3 regions of the Bradyrhizobium sp. AZCC 1693 genome follow, and region 3 is predicted to be linked to each of the others. Evidence: predicted binding sites of a transcription regulator. Region 3 holds the regulator's gene; each other region holds the start of a gene.

Region 1 (3,205 bases), 340 kb from region 3:
GTTGCCGCTCACCTTCGAAGACGGCACATCGTGGACATCGCTCGGCCTGAAGGGCGACGAAAAGGTGACGATCCGGGGCTTGCAGGGCGACCTGAAGCCGCGTCAGACGCTGACGGCCGAGATCGTCTCCGGCGACGGTTCGCTCACGCGCGTGCCGCTGCTTTGCCGCATCGATACCCTCGACGAGCTCGAGTACTACCGAAACGGCGGCATTCTGCATTATGTGCTGCGCAAACTCGCGGCTTAAACGCGGATTTGTGATCAGTGCCTCACTGCGAAGTGAGTGGCGAGCAGGAAGAAGGCGGCCTATGACAAGGCCGCTTTCGCGCGTCTGGGGCACGCTTTCAGGATATCAAACCATGCCCAGTAAAAATACGGACGGACGGTTCGGCCAATGACAGCGATGATGGCCTATAGCGGCATATCGCGGTGGTCCGGTGCGCTCGGTGTCTGCGCGATCATCGCCGTCATTCGCCCGGCGCATGCCGATCCGCGCGCCGTGGTTGAACTGTTCACGTCGCAGGGCTGTTCGTCGTGTCCGCCGGCCGACAGGATCGTCGGCGAACTCGCAAAAGATCCCAACGTGATCGCGCTGAGCATGCCGATCGACTACTGGGATTATCTCGGCTGGAAGGACACGCTGGCGGACTCGCGGTTCAGCGCGCGTCAAAAAGCCTATTCGCATGTGCGCGGCGACCGCAACCTCTATACGCCGCAGATGATCGTCAATGGCTCGGCGCAGGTGATCGGCAGCGATCGTGCCGCGATCGAGGGCGCCATCAAGAACACGAGCAAGGCCGAGGGCGTGATGTCGGTGCCGGTGACGATGACGTTGTCGGGCAAGCTGATCAACGTCTCGGTCGAGGCGAGCAAGGTGTCGGCGACGGGTCGCGGCGAAGTCTGGCTTTGCTCGGTCTCGCGGGCGGTGCCGATTTCGATCGGGCGCGGCGAGAATCGCGGCCAACAAATCACCTACTACAACGTGGTGCGCAATCTCGTGAAGGTCGGAGACTGGAACGGCGGCGCGGGAAGCTGGACCATCCCGGTGGAGAATATTTCCCGCGAAGGCGTCGATGCCGCGATCGTCTATGTCCAGGACGGCAACCGCGAAAAGCCGGGCGCGATGCTTGGCGCCGCCTACACCGAGCTGCGATAGTTCTCTTATCGGAATTTTCTTGAATGGTGTCGCTGCAGCAGGCGCGGTTCAAACGCGCCGAAATGCCGTCGTGTCCAAGCCTGATCTCCAAGCCTGATCTCTAGGCCCGATCTCCAAGCCTGACCCCCAAAAGAAAAAGGACCAACTTTCGTTGGCCCAGTATCGGGATTAACTCCCTCTGCGAACAGACCCGATCCCGACGGCCCCGGGGGGCTGGGGGCTGAGGAATCCGGAACCGAAAGGACCGGGCCAACGCAGGATTATCTTGTCGCAACCTAGCGGGGCGGACGCTTGGCGGAAGTGGGGCAGCAATAAGATTCCGCTAACGATCCCGTGAATCGAGATTTCCTGTGATACCGGGTCATCCGGCGCGGTTCCCTTTGTATTTGCACCCCTTGCAGGGTCCTGCGGTTAGCGCAATCATGTGGACCTCGGCATGCTCCCGAAAAGTGGGGACCGGTTTTCGGGAACGAGCCTGAGATGACAGGAGGCGCTCCATGAGCTCGATATCGGAGGACACCGATCCAAGCGAGAGCCGCGCAGTGGCGCGCCCCGCCACTGCAGTTCCACCGCCAAATCGTGTCACGTTCAATCGTCTCGAACTCAACCGTATCCTCAATCTGTATGGGCGCATGGTCGCCGACGGCGAATGGCGCGACTACGCCATCGACTTCCTGAAAGACCGCGCGGTGTTTTCGGTCTTCCGCCGCGCTTCCGAAGTGCCGATTTACCGGATCGAGAAGGATCCGCGGCTGGCGCGCAAGCAGGGCATGTATAGCGTGATCTCCGCGACCGGCCTGATCCTGCGCCGCGGCCACGAACTCGAACGCGTGCTGCTGGTGATCGATCGCAAGCTGGCGCTGGTGTAGCGAAGCCGCCGTGGGGTGGGCAAAGGCGCGCTTGCGCCGTGCCCACCATCTTTCCCAACGGGAGCAAGAACGGTGGGCGCGCGGAGCCTGTCATCACTGTGCGAGCGCAATTGCGCTCGTCGCCGGGCGCGCATTCGCGTGACCCGTTGGCTTTGCCCACATTACGAAGCTACGACGCTTCTTTGCATGGGGTTGTTTTCGCGATTTTGAGTCTGGGTCCTGCGGTGTACCGCCAAAGAGGCGCTACGGTTCTCCAGACTACGAAGCGGGGAGCGTCGTGCTGCCTTCGCCGAGCGCACGCTGCATCATGACCGTGTCCAGCCAGCGCCCGAATTTGAAGCCGACGCTCGGATGGGTTCCGATCATCTGGAAGCCAGTCCTGGTGTGAACGCCGATTGAGCCGGCATTGGCGGAATCGCCGATCACCGCGATCATCTGCCGGTAGCCGCGCGCCTCGCATTCGGCGATCAGCCGCTGCATCAGTTGCAGGCCGATGCCGCGGCGGTGGATCGAGGGCTGCAAGTAGACCGAGTTCTCCACCGTGAAACGATAGGCCGGCCGCGGCCGATAAGGGCCGGCATAGGCGTAGCCGATCACATCGCCTTCGACCGAGGCCGCGAAATAGGGGAAGCCGCCGTTCACCAGGACGTTGAACCGCCGGGTCATCTCGGCCAAATCCGGCGGGACGAGCTCGAACGTCGCGGTGCCGTAGCGCACGGCATGCTCGTAGATTTCAGTGATGGCGGGGAGGTCGGCCTCGGTGGCGGGCCGGATTTCAGCGGCGGACATGGCCGAAAAGATATCAGCAGGCGCATCCGGATCAACGCTCTTTCCGGCATGGCCGGGTCATGCTCGGGCATGACGCGTATTGGACCAAACAAAAGCCCCGGCCGCTGGGCCGGGGCTTCGACTTGTAACCTCTGCGGCAGCGCTTAGTCGCGCTGGCCGAGCAGCTGCAACAGCAGCGTGAACAGGTTGATGAAGTTCAGGTAGAGCGACAGCGCACCGGTAATCGCCGCACGCTCCTCAACGTCAGCGCCTCCCGAGGCATAGCCGTAGATGTACTCGTTCTTCAGCCGCTGGGTATCCCAGGCGGTGAGGCCCGCGAACACCAGCACGCCGACCACCGAGACGATGAACTGCAGCATCGAGCTGGCCAGGAACAGGTTGACCAGGCTCG
Region 2 (3,205 bases), 3.7 Mb from region 3:
GCCCTCGCGCCGCACCACCATCGACAGCTTGGCGTGGGTCTTCAGTTCGAGAAAGCCGTAGACCACCTGCACGCCGGCGCGTTCGAGGTCGCGCGCCCAGCGGATGTTGGCTTCCTCGTCGAACCGCGCCTTCAGCTCGATCAGGGCGGTCACCGATTTGCCGGCCTCGGCTGCTTCGGCAAGCGTGCGCACGATCGGCGAATTGTTCGAGGTGCGGTACAGCGTCTGCTTGATGGCGACGACATCAGGGTCGCGGGCGGCCTGCTGCAGGAACTGCACGACGACGTCGAACGATTCGTAAGGATGATGGACGATCAGGTCCTTCTGCCGGATCGCGGCGAAAATGTCACCGGCATGGTCGCGCACCCGCTCGGGATGGCGCGGCACATAGGGCGTGAATTCGAGGTCGGGTCGGTCCAGCCTTGTGAGCTGCGAGAGCTCGTTCATCGCCAGCACGCCATCGACCAGAAACATCTCGTCATCGGCTGCGGAAAGCGCCTGCTGCACGAAGCCGCGCAGCGCTTCCGGCATCTTCGCTTCCATCTCCAGCCGGATCACCGATCCCCGCCGCCGCCGCTTCAGCGCGGTCTCGAACAGGCGGACCAGGTCCTCGGCTTCTTCCTCGATTTCGAGTTCGGAGTCCCTGATGATCCGAAAGGCACCCTGGCCCTTGACGGTATAGCCGGGGAACAGGCGGCCGATGAACAGGCCAGTAGCCTGCTCCAGCGGGATCAGGTGAACTGCGCCGTCCCCGGACGCAGGCATGCGGATGAAGCGATCGATCTTGCCGGGCATGCGAATCAGGGCGTTCATCGCCTTGCCGTCCGAGGTCCGCAACAACTGCAGGGCGATGGTGAAGCCGAGGCTGGGGATGAACGGGAACGGGTGCGCCGGATCAATCGCCAGCGGCGTCAGCAGCGGGAAGATGTTGCGGAGGAAGTGATCCTCGAGCCAGCCGCGCTCCGGCTTGGTGAAGTCGTGGCCGTCGACCAGCAAGATGCCGGCGTCCGACAGGGTGGCGCGCAGATCGCGCCAGATCGCCTGCTGGTCGGAGGCGAGCTCCGAAACCGTCTTGTTGATGAGGGTGAGCTGCTCGGACGGCGTCATGCCGTCGGGGCTGCGTTCGGCGATGCCTTCACGGACCTGCGCCTTGATGCCGGCGACGCGGACCATGAAGAACTCATCAAGGTTATTGGCGGAAATCGACAGGAACCGCACCCGTTCCAGCACGGGATGGCCGGGATTGACCGATTCCTCGAGCACCCGGCGGTTGAAATGCAGCCAGGATAGTTCGCGATTGATGAATCGTTCCGGGCTCGTGGCAATCGAGGGTGGAGCCTCGGCAACTGGCTCTTTTTCTTTTATTTCAATAACTTGTGCCGATTCCATAAGGCTTTGATCCATCTCGGGAGAGGCGCGGGGCTAGTTTAAGGGAAATGCCGCCTACACCATGTGATACGCCGATGACGTTTCAATGACATTGATGTTCCGCCCATAGTCGCCGTCAAGGCGGCAGGACGCAGCACGCACCGCCGGTCAGGCGTTGCGCAGCAGTTCCGCGGCCAGCGCCCGGGTCACCGGCCGGCCGAGCCGCAGCGCCTCGGTATCCAGCAGGTCGACCGCCTGGCGGGCAGCGGCATAGGAGCGCTCGATCCGGGTGGTGAGATAGCTCACGACCGTTTCGTCGATGCTCAATTGGCGGTCCGCGCAGAATTTGACGATCAGGCAGCGAAACAGCAAGTCGTCGGGCGGCGATAGCGATACGACGGGTGCTGCGCGCAGCCTTGACCTGAGGTCGCGCAACTCGACCTCGAACGCGACAGGCGGAACGCGCCCCGTGATCAGGACGAAGGCCTCGTCCTCGCGCGCCAGGTTCAGGAGGTGGAACATCGCGCGCTCGTCGAAATCTGCCGGTCTCAGGTCTTCAACCACCAGGGCGCCTGTGGCGAGCGCGCCGGGGACGGCTGCGGAGTTAAGCGCGTGTCCTGATATCGAGCGCGCACCGGCCTGTTCAGCCCAGATCGCGGCGAGATGGCTTTTGCCGGAGCCCTCAGGTCCCACCAGCAGCATCACGCGGTTCGGCCAGTCCGGCCAGCTTTCGATCAGCGAGAGCGCGGCTTCATTGGCCGGGCCTTCGAGGAAATTGTCGCGGGTCAGGCTTTCCGCATGCGGCAGCGCAAAGGCTAGCTGACGAGGTTGAACGCGGACTGCCACGCAAATCTCCGGACGGGATACTACAGCAAATACACGATTTAGCGCGCTTCGATCGTGCTCATGTGCCGCACCCACTCGACGAGATAGAGCGAGACGGAAACCAAAGTAAAGACCGTAACAAAACCCATCAGGATCACGTCATAGGGCGCCGGCTTGAAATTGAAACCGAGCGAAGCCAGCACCAGCGCCGCGAACGCCACCTGCGCCACCGTGTTGAGCTTCGATACCATCAGCGGTTTCATCGGGATAGGCTTGTCGAACAGCCATGAGACGATCACGGCCGTGACGATCATGATGTCGCGCGACACTACCAGGATGACGAGCCAGCGCGGAACCGCGCCCCAGATGCCAAGCGCCACGAAGATCGAAACCAGCAGCGCCTTGTCGGCGAGCGGGTCGAGCAGGGCGCCCAACTCGCTCGACATGTTGAACCGCTTGGCCAGAAAGCCGTCGACGGCGTCGCTGACCCCGGCAATGACGAAGATCGCGAACGCGATCTCCATCTGGCTGGAAACGATCGCCCAGACGATAACCGGCACCAGAATGATGCGGCCCAGCGTAATGATATTCGGAATACTCAACTCGGTCGCTTCCCGGCTCCCGGCCCAAATCCGGCCCCTGGCGGGTTCTGCCGGACCTTATCTACATAGTATATGCGAGAAGCGTTCGCGAGCCATTGCAGGATCGCGGAATTCCTCGTAACCAGCGGTCATCATACGGAAATTGGGCATGATCGACCGCAAAAACGGGCTGACTTACGCGGATTCGGGCGTCGATATCGATGCGGGCAACCGCCTGGTCGATCTCATTAAGCCGATGGTCCGCGCCACTGCCCGGGCCGGCGCCGACGCTGAAATCGGCGGATTCGGTGGCCTGTTCGATCTCAAGGCGGCGGGTTTCAAGGATCCCGTCCTGGTGGCTGCGACCGACGGCGTTGGCACCAAGGTCAAGATCGCGATCGAGACCGGCCTGCACGGCGGCATCGGCATCG
Region 3 (3,205 bases):
GGCAAGCTTCTCGCCATCCGGGCTCTTGAACAGGTTCGACATGTGCCAGAGTTTTGTCGACTGTTCCTGCAGCGCCTTGATCAGATGCGGATGGCAGTGACCCAGCGCATTGACCGCGACGCCCGAGGTGAAGTCGAGATAGCGCTCGCCATTGGTCGCGGTCAGCCAGCAGCCCTCGCCGCTTTCGAAGCCGAGATCGACCCTGGCAAAGACGGGGAGCAGATGCGACGTGGCGCTATTGGTCATGGCGATCACAAAAGGTTTGCACTGAAGGTAAGACCTGCCGCGGAGCACACGCGTGCATTGGCGCGAACGCGGCAACGGCCGGTCTTGCGAAAACGAAACGTGCCGCCTCTTAAGGGCGGCACGTGCGAGGTATTCTATGTGGGCGGGGGGCGCTGTCAACACGCCACGAAGCCGCCTTTCCTGCACCGCAAGATTAAGGAAATCCGTAAGATTGCGGTGTGGTGGAAAACACGCAGTGCAATGCCTAGATGTCGGAACATGTGGACGCGCGGGCCCGGACTCTTGCGCCCGAGTCACGCCATATTGTAGCGTTTGGGCTGTCGGGTACGACATCTCGTGCGGCAGTTCTGATCCCTAGAGTCCATTTTGTACGGCGTAAACGTTCGGGCGCGGTTTTCGCGCCCGGCGAGGGCTAAGGGATTCTGACCGCAGGGATTTTTGAGACGAATGACGTCGCCAGCGCTGCCCCTGATTGGCCGGCGCGATGCGAAGGGAAGAATGCGATGACGGTATTGACCTGGTCCGACGATCGCGTCGAGCAACTGAAAAAGCTCTGGGAAGCCGGATTATCGGCCAGCCAGATCGCCGCGGAACTCGGAAATGTGACGCGAAACGCTGTGATCGGCAAAGTGCACCGGCTGGGCCTGTCCGGCCGCGCCAAGAGCCCCTCCTCGGCGGCCCCGCGGCAGCGCAAGGCGCGCCCGGCGCAACAGATGATGCGGGTGTCGCGCCCGGTCTCGCGCGGCAACACCGCGCTTGCGCACGCCTTCGAGGTCGAGATGGAGCCGGATCCGATCGCCTTCGACAACGTGGTGCCGATGAGCCAGCGGCTGTCGCTGCTCGAACTGAACGAGGCGACCTGCCACTGGCCGGTCGGCGATCCCTCGAGCCCGGAATTCTTCTTCTGCGGCGGCAGGGCGCTTACCGGCCTGCCCTATTGCGCGCACCACTCGCGCATCGCCTATCAGCCCGCCGCCGACCGGCGGCGGCAGGCGCCGAAGCAGACAAGGTAAGGGCACGCGGCAGCAGTTGTCGTCCCTGCGAACGCAGGGACCCATAACCACAGGCGTTCGTGGTTATGTCACGCTGGGGCTCCAGCGCATTTCAACAATCGAGATTTGTGGTTATGGGTCCCCGCGTTCGCGGGGACGACGATGGAGTGCGGGTGACGCGCTGGAGCCTTACGGCTCCACCTTCGCAAACCGGTCATCCAGCGCATAACCCGCGCCGCGCACGGTGCGGATCGGGTCCTGCTCGCGGCCGGGATTGAGCAGTTTGCGCAGACGGCCGATATGGACGTCGACGGTGCGCTCGTCGATATAGATGTCGCGGCCCCAGACGCTGTCGAGCAATTGCTCGCGGCTGAAGACGCGGCCGGGATGTTCGAGGAAAAATTCCAGCAAGCGGTACTCGGTCGGGCCGAGATCGATCTGGCGGCCCGAACGCGCGACGCGGCGTTTCTCGCGATCCAGTTCGATGTCGCCATAGGTGAGCACCGTGGCGAGCCGCTCGGGGCTTGCGCGCCGCAACAGGCCCTTCACCCGCGCCAGCAGTTCCGGCACCGAGAACGGTTTTACGATGTAATCGTCGGCGCCGGTCGCCAGGCCCCGCACCCGCTCGCTCTCCTCGCCGCGTGCCGTGAGCATGATGATCGGCAATTGCTTGGTCTCCGGCCGGGCGCGCAGGCGGCGGCAGAGCTCGATGCCGGACAGCCCCGGCAGCATCCAGTCGAGCACGACGAGATCGGGCACGCGCTCCTTCAGCCGCGTATCCGCATCGTCGCCGCGGCCGACGGTTTCGACCTCATAGCCTTCGGCGTCGAGGTTGTAGCGCAACAGCGTGGTCAGCGCTTCCTCGTCCTCGACCACCATAATGCGCGCGCTCATTCTGCTGTCCTCAAGTGTTCGGTACGGTGGTGGCAAACGTCGTCATGTCGCCCTTCGGGCGCTCGTCGAGCATCTGCTGACCCTCGATCATGTAGAACACGGTTTCGGCGATGTTGGTGGCGTGATCGCCGATCCGCTCGATGTTCTTGGCGCAGAACATCAAATGAATACAGAACGAGATGTTGCGCGGATCTTCCATCATGTAGGTCAGGAGTTCGCGGAACAGCGAGGTGCAGATGGCGTCGACTTCCTCGTCGCCCTTCCACACCGCCATCGCCGCCGGCAGATCGTGCGCCGCATAGGCGTCCAGCACCGACTTGACCTGCGACAGCACCAGGTCGGTCATGTGTTCGAGGCCGCGCATCAGCTTGAGCGGCTGGAAATCGTTCTCCAGCGCCGCGACGCGCTTGCCCATGTTCTTGGCGAGGTCGCCGATCCGTTCCAGATCGGTGGCGACCCGCATGGCGCCGACGATTTCGCGCAGGTCGATCGCCATCGGCTGGCGGCGGGCGATGGTCAGCACCGCGCGTTCCTCGATCAGATGCTGCAGGCGGTCGATCTCGACGTCGGCGGCGACGACGCGCTTGCCAAGCGCTACGTCGCGACGGACCAGCGCGTCGACGGATTCGGTGATCATGCGCTCCGACAGGCCACCCATCTCGGCGACGAGACGGGTCAGTTCCTGGAGATCGCTGTCGAACGCCTTGGCGGTGTGTTCAGAACCCATGTGTTATCTCCTCAACCAAAACGGCCGGTGATGTAGTCCTGCGTGCGGCGATCGCCGGGCGAGGTGAAAATCTTGCTGGTGTCGTCGAACTCGATCAGTTCACCGAGATACATGAAGGCGGTCTTGTCGGAGACGCGGGCCGCCTGCTGCATGTTATGGGTGACGATCGCGATGGTGTAGTCCTCCGCCAGTTCCTGGATCAGCTCCTCGATCTTGGCGGTCGAGATCGGATCCAGCGCCGAGCACGGCTCGTCGAACAGGATCACCTCGGGCCGTACCGCAACCGTGCGGGCGATGCAGAGCCGCTGCTGCTGGCCGCCGGACAGCGACAGGCCGCTTGCATTCA

Evidence for each region. Region 3 encodes PhoB, which activates phosphate uptake and scavenging genes when phosphate is short. Its sites were predicted from a motif close to TGTCATNNANCTGTCAT; they were not measured.
Region 1: V1293_RS22650 (DUF2794 domain-containing protein) is a predicted target of PhoB. The motif match lies at 1,626-1,642, and genes of this name have one in related genera.
Region 2: V1293_RS03390 (RNA degradosome polyphosphate kinase) is a predicted target of PhoB. The motif match lies at 1,464-1,480, and genes of this name have one in related genera.

What each region holds. Positions count from the first base shown of each region.
Region 1 is NZ_JAZHSD010000001.1:4,752,979-4,756,183, reverse strand. It holds gene acnA (aconitate hydratase AcnA) at 1-247, shown strand, start outside; gene V1293_RS22655 (DUF1223 domain-containing protein) at 395-1,156, shown strand; gene V1293_RS22650 (DUF2794 domain-containing protein) at 1,654-2,025, shown strand; gene V1293_RS22645 (GNAT family N-acetyltransferase) at 2,284-2,814, opposite strand; gene V1293_RS22640 (Bax inhibitor-1/YccA family protein) at 2,958-3,205, opposite strand, start outside.
Region 2 is NZ_JAZHSD010000001.1:689,177-692,381, forward strand. It holds gene V1293_RS03390 (RNA degradosome polyphosphate kinase) at 1-1,389, opposite strand, end outside; gene V1293_RS03395 (chromosomal replication initiator DnaA) at 1,537-2,214, opposite strand; gene V1293_RS03400 (CDP-alcohol phosphatidyltransferase family protein) at 2,253-2,795, opposite strand; gene purM (phosphoribosylformylglycinamidine cyclo-ligase) at 2,944-3,205, shown strand, end outside.
Region 3 is NZ_JAZHSD010000001.1:4,411,256-4,414,460, forward strand. It holds gene V1293_RS21120 (aspartate aminotransferase family protein) at 1-246, opposite strand, end outside; gene V1293_RS21125 (GcrA family cell cycle regulator) at 750-1,259, shown strand; gene phoB (phosphate regulon transcriptional regulator PhoB) at 1,428-2,132, opposite strand; gene phoU (phosphate signaling complex protein PhoU) at 2,143-2,859, opposite strand; gene pstB (phosphate ABC transporter ATP-binding protein PstB) at 2,871-3,205, opposite strand, start outside.